Regions from separate parts of the Pseudomonas sp. NPDC089407 genome, predicted to be linked through region 3. Evidence: predicted binding sites of a transcription regulator. Region 3 holds the regulator's gene; each other region holds the start of a gene.
What was found. Region 3 encodes FliA, which starts transcription of late flagellar genes. Its sites were predicted from a motif close to CTAAAGTTTNNNNNNNNNNNGCCGNTAA; they were not measured.
Positions count from the first base shown of each region.

Region 1: the regulator FliA is predicted to act here: its motif matches at 1,720-1,747, upstream of motA (flagellar motor stator protein MotA).
Region 2: the regulator FliA is predicted to act here: its motif matches at 1,062-1,089, upstream of ACI2KG_RS25345 (methyl-accepting chemotaxis protein).

Region 1 is NZ_JBJDNB010000019.1:70,100-73,370, forward strand. Features, by position in the region: gene ACI2KG_RS16255 (rhodanese-like domain-containing protein) at 1-101, opposite strand, end outside; gene ACI2KG_RS16260 (HDOD domain-containing protein) at 146-1,681, opposite strand; gene motA (flagellar motor stator protein MotA) at 1,812-2,663, shown strand; gene motB (flagellar motor protein MotB) at 2,667-3,271, shown strand, end outside.
Region 2 is NZ_JBJDNB010000042.1:9,314-12,584, reverse strand. Features, by position in the region: partial or broken gene ACI2KG_RS25360 (cache domain-containing protein) at 1-95, opposite strand, end outside; gene ACI2KG_RS25355 (cell division protein ZapA) at 347-649, opposite strand; gene ACI2KG_RS25350 (hypothetical protein) at 646-876, opposite strand; gene ACI2KG_RS25345 (methyl-accepting chemotaxis protein) at 1,155-2,780, shown strand; gene gbcB (glycine-betaine demethylase subunit GbcB) at 2,926-3,271, opposite strand, start outside.
Region 3 is NZ_JBJDNB010000009.1:125,357-128,627, forward strand. Features, by position in the region: gene ACI2KG_RS09575 (protein phosphatase CheZ) at 1-737, opposite strand, end outside; gene ACI2KG_RS09580 (chemotaxis response regulator CheY) at 758-1,132, opposite strand; gene fliA (RNA polymerase sigma factor FliA) at 1,265-2,005, opposite strand; gene fleN (flagellar synthesis regulator FleN) at 2,002-2,844, opposite strand; gene flhF (flagellar biosynthesis protein FlhF) at 2,929-3,271, opposite strand, start outside.

The DNA of each region.
Region 1 (3,271 bases), on a different contig from region 3:
TTGGCACTGCTCAGATCGACCAGGATCAGCTGCGGTGAATCCAGGCGTGGCAGCAGGTCTGCGGCTTCGATCACCAGCGGCAGGCCGGAAAAGTCAGTCATCCACGGTCTCCAGTGTGGAAAGAGGGGCGATTGTAGCGCAAGGCTCAGCCCTTGCGGTTGGCAAACACTGACAGGGCCCGCTCGATGCACTGCGCGGTCTTGCCGAAAGCCTGCACGCTGATTTCGGCCAACGGCCGGCAGCCCTGGTCGGCCACCAGCACCATCAGCACCTGGTCGTTCACTGCCAGCGAGCGTAGCAGCACATGTTCGCTGCGGAACAGCGCGCGGAGCGGGGCGGGCAGCAGGGCCGAAAACTGGCTGTGGTTTTCCGGGGTGATGCGCAGTTGCCCGGCCTGGCTCAGCAGCTTTTGCAGCAGTTTGTTCTGCGACACCTGCAGGGCCAGGGCTCCGGCTTCCTTGGGCAGGCCGGCGACCTGCTGCACGCGCAGGTAGTCACTGGCCTTGTCCAGGCTCAGCAGCATGATGCGTTGCATGCCGCAGGCCAGCAGGGCCTCACGGGCCTGGGTAGCCAGGTGCACGGTGTTGGTGAACGGGCTGGGTTGCGCCAGCAGGTCCTGGCACAGCGTGCGCCAGCGTGCCAGCTCATCGCTGCTGGGGGGCGGCGGGGCCAGCATGTCCGGGTGCGGGCGGCGTTGGTGCCACGGCCAGATCAACGCCTCGGCCGGGTGGAACAGGGCATGTCGGGCATGGCGACGGGCGCTGGCCGCAGCCTGCTGGTGCATCTGTTGCTGCACATCTTCCAGCGAAGTCTGCAGGTACAGTGCGGTCAGCAGTTGCCAGCGCAGCAAGTGCGGGTTGTCCCAGCCAACCTGCGCCGCCAGGGCCAGGTTGTTGGCCAGTAGCACGGTATTGGCCGGCTGGTTGAACCAGCGGCGCAGGCCGGGCTCGGCATCCAGGCGGTGTTGCTGGCTGAGCAGGTCTTCGTCACGGGCGATGCTCAGCACCTGGGCCAGTTGCTCGCGCTCTTCCAGCAGCAGGCGGTAACCCTGGGTGACCCATTGCGGCAGGCGCCAGTACTCGGCCATGGTCTGGCACAGCGCCATGATGCGCACGCCAAACAGTTCTTCCTCGACCTGGGCGGCATCTTCACCCTTGTGGATAACCCGCAATTCCCAGGTATCGAGCAGCTTGGGGTAGGCGAGCGCCAGTGGCCAGAGTGGCGACAGGAACAGCAGGCTGCCCCAGTGAATCTCCTGCCACAGCCGCGCCAGGCGGCTGGCGAACAGGCCGCTGGCCTGCTGCGAGGCATGCTGGCTGATCAGCTGGAACTGGCTGAGTACCGGCGGAATTTCGTCGGCGGGCAACGCTGGCAGGCGCTTGAGCAGCTGTTCGCTGCGCTCCAGGCCCAGGCGGTTGAGGGCAACCTCCAGGCTTTCGGCCGGCTCGGCCAGGCTGGCATTGGTGGGGTGATTGGCTTCGCGCATCACCGACAGCACCAGGGCCGGGCTATCCTGCATCAGTTCGGCGATGTCACGCAGCGAGCGGCGGCTATCGTGGATGGCGGCCATGACCCGGTCGTAGCTGTGCTTCGGAACGGGAATGCGAACACTCTCGAGCAGCTTGACCCAGGCCTCTAGCGTACGCGGAGCCTGAGCGGGCACCTTGGTTTCAATTGGCATTTTGACATCAGTCCGAACTGGCTTTTCGCATTATGTGGCTATAGTCTGGCGCAGTTCTGCCGATAAGTAGAAGAAGAGTTTTAAAGCTCTCGTCTCATCCCCTGACCACGACAGCAAGTGCTTTGAACCTATGGCTAAAATTATCGGCATCATCGTCGTATTCGCGAGCGTGCTCGGCGGCTACGTGCTTTCCCACGGCAAGATCGCGGCGCTGATCCAGCCGTTCGAAGTACTGATTATCGGCGGTGCGGCCTTCGGTGCATTCCTGCAGGCCAACCCTGGCTACATGACCATGCACGTCATCAAGAAGTCGATGAAAATGTTCGGCTCGCGCTTCAGTCATGCCTTTTACCTGGAAGTGCTGGGCCTGGTGTACGAGATCCTCAACAAGAGCCGTCGCGAAGGCATGATGGCCATCGAGGCCGACATCGAAGACGCTGCAGCCAGCCCGATCTTCGCCAAGTACCCGACGGTACTGGCCGATGAGCGCATGACCGCGTTCGTCTGCGACTACCTGCGCATCATGTCCACCGGCAACATGGCCCCGCACGAGCTCGAAGGCCTGTTCGACATGGAACTGCTGAGCATGAAGGAAGAGCTTGAGCACCCGTCCCATGCGGTGACCGGCATTGCCGACGGCATGCCCGGCTTCGGTATCGTCGCGGCGGTGCTGGGTATCGTGGTGACCATGGCATCGCTGGGCGAGGGTGACCAGGCGGCCATCGGCATGCACGTGGGTGCGGCACTGGTCGGCACCTTCTTCGGTATCCTGGCGGCCTACGGCTTCTTCGGCCCGCTGGCCAAGTGCCTGGAGCATGATGCCAAGGAGGAGCTGAACCTGTACGAATCGATCAAGGCCTCGCTGGTGGCCTCGGCTTCGGGCATGCCGCCTTCGCTGGCGGTCGAGTTCGGGCGCAAGGTGCTGTACCCCAAGCACCGCCCAAGCTTCGCCGAGCTGGAACAAGCGGTTCGCGGTCGCTGAGTCATGGAGAACAATCAGCCCATTATCGTCAAGCGCGTAAAGCGCTTTGGCGGCGGCCACCACGGCGGCGCCTGGAAAATCGCCTTCGCCGACTTCGCCACGGCGATGATGGCGTTCTTCCTGGTGCTGTGGCTGATGTCCACGGCCACACCAGAGCAGAAGATCGCTATTGCCGGTTACTTCCAGGACCCGATCGGTTTTTCCGAGAGTGGCACGCCTTATGTCATCGACCTGGGCGGTTCGCCGGAGATGTCGCCAGATAAAACCATCAATCCGGAAGTGAAGACCGAGCCGACGCAGCAGTCCCCCACGCAGCTGAACAAGGACCAGGTCGAGACCATGGCCGAACAGGTCGAGCGCGAGCGCCTGGAGTTGTTGCTGCAAGAGTTGCAGAACAAGGTGGAAGAGAACCCGCAACTGCAGAAGTTCAAGGACCAGATCCTGTTCGAGATCACTCAGGACGGCTTGCGTATCCAGATCATGGATGCCGAGAACCGGCCGATGTTCGACATTGGCAGTGCGCGCCTGCAGCCGTACTTCGAGGACATCCTGCTGGCCATGGCCGACACCATCAAGGCCGTGCCGAACAAGATCAGCGTCAGCGGCCA
Region 2 (3,271 bases), on a different contig from region 3:
GCGGTGTCGACCAGATAGCGCTCGGTGAGGCGATTGAGCGCCACGGTGAAGATGATGACCACAACCAGGATGCTCGCCAGCAAGGCCGCACCCATGCTGATGATCATTTGCCACTGGATGCTCTTGCGCCAGATACCCATGCCCTACTCCCCCGCAACATTATTGTTTTGCGAGAAGTGTATACACTTGCGTATCCAGTTAATCCAGTGACCTGGAACAATGATTTTGGCCTTTGGGGCTGCTTTGCAGCCCATCGCGACACAAGGCCGCTCCTACAGGAGATCGCGTTCCCTTGTAGGAGCGGCCTGGTGTCGCGAAAGGGGCGCGAAGCGCCCCCGGCTATCGATCAGGACTCTGCAATGGTCCGAACGATTGCATCCACCGTGGCGTCGATCTGCGCCTGGGTGCGCGCCAGCGTCTGCTGGTGTTCTTTCTGCAGTTCAACCTGCCTGGAGCAAAGGTTGAGGGCAGCCAGCACCAGCAGCTTGTCACCGATCAGGGTCGGGTACTGACGCTTGGTTTCGTTCAGGGCAGTGTTGAGCATGCGTACAGCCTGGGCCAAGGTTTCTTCCTGGCCTTCGGGCGCCTTGATCGAATAGTCGATGCCGAGAATCGACACGACATTGATCGGCTGCTCTGGCAGTCTCATGCGCCGACAACGCCCGCGCTGGCACGCTCAACCAGGGCCTGGATGCGTGCTGCGGTAGCGCCGTTCTTCTCTTCCTGCTCCATCAGTGACAGCTGCAGGGTTTCGTTCTCTTCTTTGGCCTGGGCCAGTTCCTGACCGAGGGCGGTGTTCTGTTCGGTAAGTTGAGCGTTTTTTTGCATCAGGTCGCTGACCAGTTGCTCGATTTGATTCAGGGAAGCTTCCAGCATGGGGTCTATCTCAGGTTGTTGCGAGGGGCGCACACGATAAAGAAAACTGCGGCCTATCGCCATTAAATATCGGATTCACGAAGTGTCGAACCCGCAGATTGACAGGGTAACCGCCACCTTGTTCCGACTTGGGTCAACCGCCGGTCAGGAAAAGGATAGCTACCTCACAATTCTCACCGTTCGCGCTCAAGACTGATCAGTCACGACCGATAGCCCGGCAAGTCCCATTTCGTCGCACTTTGCGCACGCTTTCTTTCCTTGCCTGGATCCCTTCCACCATGTCTTTACGCAACATGAATATCGCCCCGCGGGCCCTGCTGGGCTTCGCGCTGATCGGCCTGCTGATGCTCGGCCTCGGCATCTTTTCGCTCATACAGATGGGCAACATCCGCCAGGCCGGCGTGGTCATCGAGCAGGTCAGCGTGCCCAGTATCAAGATCCTCGACGAACTCACCGCGCTGAACCTGCGCATGCGCACCCTCTCCTACCGCCTGCTGCTTAACCGCGAAGCGGAAACCCAGCGCGACACCCTGAACCTGCTGGACCAGCGCAACGCCCAGATCGACCGCGCCCGCCAGGCCTACCTGCCGATGATCGGCGCCGCCGACGAGCAGGCCGCGTTCGACCAGTACGGCCAGTTACTCAACCAGTACCGCCAGCTGGAATCGCGCATGCGCAGCCTGAGCCAGGCCGACCGCGTCGATGAGCTGCGCGACCTGCTCAACCGCGACCTGCTGGCCAACTCCGAGCAAGTCAACAAGGTCATGGAAACCCTGGTACGCATCAACACCGACCAGACCCGCGCCACCAACGAAAAAGCCGCCAACCAGTACGCCGCCGCCTTCGCCCTGGTGATCGGCCTGCTGATCGCGGCAACCGTGCTGACCTTCGTCTGCGCGTTCCTGCTGACCCGCAGCATCGTCAAGCCGATCGAGGACGCGCTGAAGAGCGCCGAGCAGGTCGCTGACGGTGACCTGACTCACATCATCCGCGCCGAAGGCAGCGATGAAGCTGCCCGCCTGTTGCGCGCCATGGCCCGCATGCAGGACAAGCTGCGCGACACCCTGCAACAAATTGCCGGCTCTGCCACCCAATTGGCCTCAGCGGCGGAAGAGTTGAATGCCGTTACCGACGAAAGCGCCCGTGGCCTGCAACAGCAGAACAACGAAATCGAACAGGCCGCCACCGCCGTGACGGAAATGACCAGCGCCGTGGAAGAAGTGGCACGCAATGCCGTGAGCACGTCCGAAGCGTCCAGTGAAGCCAGCCGCTCGACCGGCGACGGCCGTGACCTGGTGATGGAGACCGTCGGTGCCATCGAGCGCATGAGCGGTGATGTGCAGGCTACCGCCAAGCTGATTACTCACCTGGCCGAGCAGTCGCGTGATATCGGCAAGGTGCTGGATGTAATCCGTGGCCTGGCTGACCAGACCAACCTGCTGGCATTGAACGCAGCAATCGAAGCGGCACGCGCCGGTGAAGCGGGCCGTGGTTTTGCCGTGGTGGCCGATGAAGTACGCGCGCTGGCGCACCGTACCCAGCAGTCGACCAGCGAGATCGAGCGCATGATCGGCAGCATTCAGGGCGGTACCGAAGAGGCCGTGGAGTCGATGCGCACCAGCACGGAGCGTGCCGAATCGACGCTGAATATCGCACGGGGTGCGGGGATGGCGCTGGATACCATTGCCGGGGCGGTGGCGCAGATCAACGAGCGCAACCTGGTGATCGCCAGCGCGGCGGAAGAGCAGGCGCAGGTGGCGCGGGAGGTGGACCGCAACCTGGTGAATATCAATGATTTGTCGGTGCAGAGTGCTACCGGGGCGCATCAGACCAGTGCGGCGAGTGCCGAACTGTCTCGCCTTGCAGTTGATTTGAATGGGTTGGTGGCGCGCTTTCGCACCTGACTTTAGATAGCCGGGGCCGCTTTGCGGCCCATCGCGACACAAGGCCGCTCCTACAGGGATATGCGTTTACCAGTGGGTACGCGCTCCCCTGTAGGAGCGGCCTTGCGTCGCGAAGGGCTGCGCAGCAGCCCCCTGCAATTTCGGATCAGTAATCGATCCGCACATCCCCTTTCGGCACGCTGCAGCACGACAGGATATAACCCTCGGCTTCGTCCTCTTCGGTAATGCCGCCGTTGTGCTCCATCTCCACTTCGCCGCCCAGCTTCAGCACCTTGCACGTGCCGCAAATACCCATGCCACAGGCTTTCGGGATCATCAGGCCCACCTTGGCCGCCGCCGCATGCACGGTCTCGCCCGGGGCGACGCGGATGCTCTTCTCACTGCCAATGAACTCCACCAGGTTGAGGTCGGAAACATCCAGCTCCGGCGCATCGGCGGCCTGCTCGGCGTGCTCCACCGCGTCGGCCTTGGCCTCTGGCGGCGTGGCCCCG
Region 3 (3,271 bases):
ACGTCTTCACGCTTATCGGCATGAATCTGCGGACCTTCACCCCGAGTCGGATGTTTTTCTGCATCTTTTTCTGCGCGCAATTGATCGTGGTCATGCTGGATGCCCGCAAAGCGGTCGACCTGGCTGGCCATCAACACCAGTTTGAGCAGGTTGCTTTCCACTTCGGTCACCAGGTTGGTGACGCGCTTGATCACCTGCCCGGTCAGGTCTTGATAGTCCTGGGCCAACAGAATGTCATTGAGGTGGCCCGCGACCTTGCGGTTACCGGTGGCGCTGTGCGTCAGAAAACTGTCGACCCGTTTGACAAGGTCACGGAATTCCGGCGCCGCCACTTCGCGGCGCATGAAGCGCTGCCAATCGGTGCTCAGGGCCTTGGCCTCGCTGGCCAGGTCGTTGAGCACCGGGGTGCTTTCTTCGACCAGGTCCATGGTGCGGTTGGCCGCGCCTTCGGTGAGCTTGACCACATACGACAGGCGCTCGGTGGCGTCGGTAATCTGCGACACCTCCTCGGCCTGCGGCATGGTCGGGTCGATCTGGAAGCTGACAATCGCACTGTGCAGCTCGCGGGTCAGCTTGCCGACTTCCTGGTACAGGCCGCGGTCGCGGGTCTGGTTCAGCTCGTGAATCAGCTGCACCGCCTCGCCGAAACGGCCCCGCTCCAGGCTTTCGACCAACTCCTGGGCATGTTTCTTCAGGGTCGATTCGAACTCGCCCAAAGAGTTTTGTGATGAATCCATGGCGCGCCCCCTGACGTGACTCAGCCGTTGACGCGTTCGAAGATCTTCTCGATCTTTTCTTTGAGCACCTGGGCGGTGAACGGCTTGACCACGTAACCATTGACGCCGGCCTGGGCCGCTTCGATGATCTGGTCACGCTTGGCTTCGGCGGTCACCATCAGTACCGGCATGCTTTTCAGCTTGTCGCTGGCGCGCACTTTGCGCAGCAGGTCGATGCCGGACATGCCAGGCATGTTCCAGTCGGTCACCAGGAAGTCGTAATGGCCGTTCTCCAGCATCGGCAGCGCCGTGGTGCCGTCGTCGGCCTCGTCGGTGTTGGTGAAGCCCAGGTCACGCAACAGGTTCTTGATGATCCGCCGCATCGTCGAAAAGTCGTCAACGATGAGGATTTTCATGTTTTTGTCCAATCTAGACCTCCAAGCAGTCTCAAACGCGCCCGGCCTACCGGGCACGCACTCATTCAATTCGGTACAACGTGGAAATGCACGTGGCAACACACGTGGAAAACGACTGCAACGACAGCAGGCTCAGCGTGCCCGCCATTCCCCCAGGCGGCTGCGCAAACGCGCGGCACACTGGCTGTGCAACTGACTGACCCGCGACTCGCTGACCCCCAGCACCTCACCGATTTCCTTGAGGTTCAACTCTTCGTCGTAGTACAGCGCCAGCACCAGGCGTTCACGCTCCGGCAGGTTGGCAATGGCCTCGGTCAGGGCGATCTGGAAGCGCTCGTCCTCCAGCCCACGGGCAGGTTCGACCTGGCCGCTGGCGCCATCCTCATGCAGCCCTTCGTGCTCGCCGTCCTGCAGCAGGTCGTCGAAGCTGAACAGGCGGCTGCCCAAGGTATCGTTCAAGATCCCGTAGTAATCATCGAGACTCAATTGGAGTTCGGCAGCAACTTCATGATCTTTAGCGTCACGGCCTGTTCTGGCCTCAACTGCACGCATCGCGTCACTGACCATGCGGGTGTTGCGGTGCACCGAACGCGGTGCCCAGTCGCCTTTGCGCACTTCATCCAGCATCGCCCCGCGGATGCGGATGCCGGCGTAGGTTTCAAAACTGGCGCCCTTGCTGGCGTCATACTTGTTGGCCACTTCCAGCAGGCCGATCATGCCGGCCTGGATCAGGTCCTCGACCTGGACGTTGGCCGGCAAGCGCGCCAGCAAGTGGTAGGCGATGCGCTTGACCAGCGGTGCGTAGCGTTCGATCAGTTCGTACTGGGCGTCTTTCGCCGCCCGGCTGTACATCTTGAAGCCACTGGCGCTCATAGCACGGGTCCCGCGCTGGTGGGTTGCACCAGGCGCTCGACAAAGAACTCCAGGTGGCCACGCGGGTTAGCCGGCAGCGGCCAGCTGTCGACCTTCTGGGCAATCGCTTTGAAGGCCAGCGCACACTTGGAGCGAGGGAAGGCTTCGTACACGGCACGCTGCTTTTGCACCGCCTTGCGCACGCATTCGTCGTACGGCACGGCGCCCACGTACTGCAGGGCAACGTCAAGGAAGCGGTCGGTGACTTTGGTCAGCTTGGCAAACAGGTTGCGCCCTTCCTGCGGGCTCTGCGCCATGTTGGCCAGCACACGGAAGCGGTTCATGCCGTAATCGCGGTTGAGCAACTTGATCAGCGCGTAGGCGTCGGTAATCGAGGTGGGTTCGTCGCACACCACCAGCAGCACTTCCTGGGCAGCGCGAACAAAGCTGACGACCGAATCACCGATACCCGCAGCGGTATCGATCACCAGCACGTCAAGGTTGTCGCCAATTTCGCTGAACGCCTGGATCAGCCCGGCATGCTGGGCCGGCGCCAGGTGCACCATGCTCTGGGTGCCCGAAGCTGCCGGCACGATGCGTACACCGCCAGGGCCCTGCAGCATCACGTCACGCAGCTCACAGCGCCCTTCGATGACATCGGCGAGGGTACGTTTGGGGGTAAGACCCAGCAACACGTCGACATTGGCCAGGCCCAGGTCGGCGTCCAGCAGCATGACCCTGCGGCCAAGCTCGGCCAGCGCCAGGGACAGGTTCACTGAAACGTTAGTCTTGCCGACGCCACCTTTGCCACCGGTCACGGCGATCACCTGTACGGGATGCATGCTACCCATGTCTGAAATTTACCTTGTCTCGCTGGGGCTCGGGCCACACGTAGGGCAATTCTGCGTACCCTTTGGTATAGCTACTTTGCACACGCTTCATGCTCAACCCGCTCGCCGTGGGTTGTGATAGAGATCAGCGAACATGTCGGCCATGGCCTCTTCGCTGGGCTCGTCCTGTTGTTGCACATTGACCGCCCGGGTGACCAGCTGGTGGCCCCGTGGCAGGTGCAGGTCGTCAGGAATGCGCGGGCCGTCGGTCAGGTAGGCCACGGGCAGTTCATGACTGATGGCAAGGCTCAGCACGTCGCCAAGGCTTGCCGTTTCATCGAGTTTGGTCAGGATGCAGCCGGCCAGGCCACAGCGCTTGTAGCTGTGGTAGGCGGCGGTCAGCACCTGCTTCTGGCTGGTGGTGGCCAGCACCAGGTAATTCTTCGCGGCTATGCCA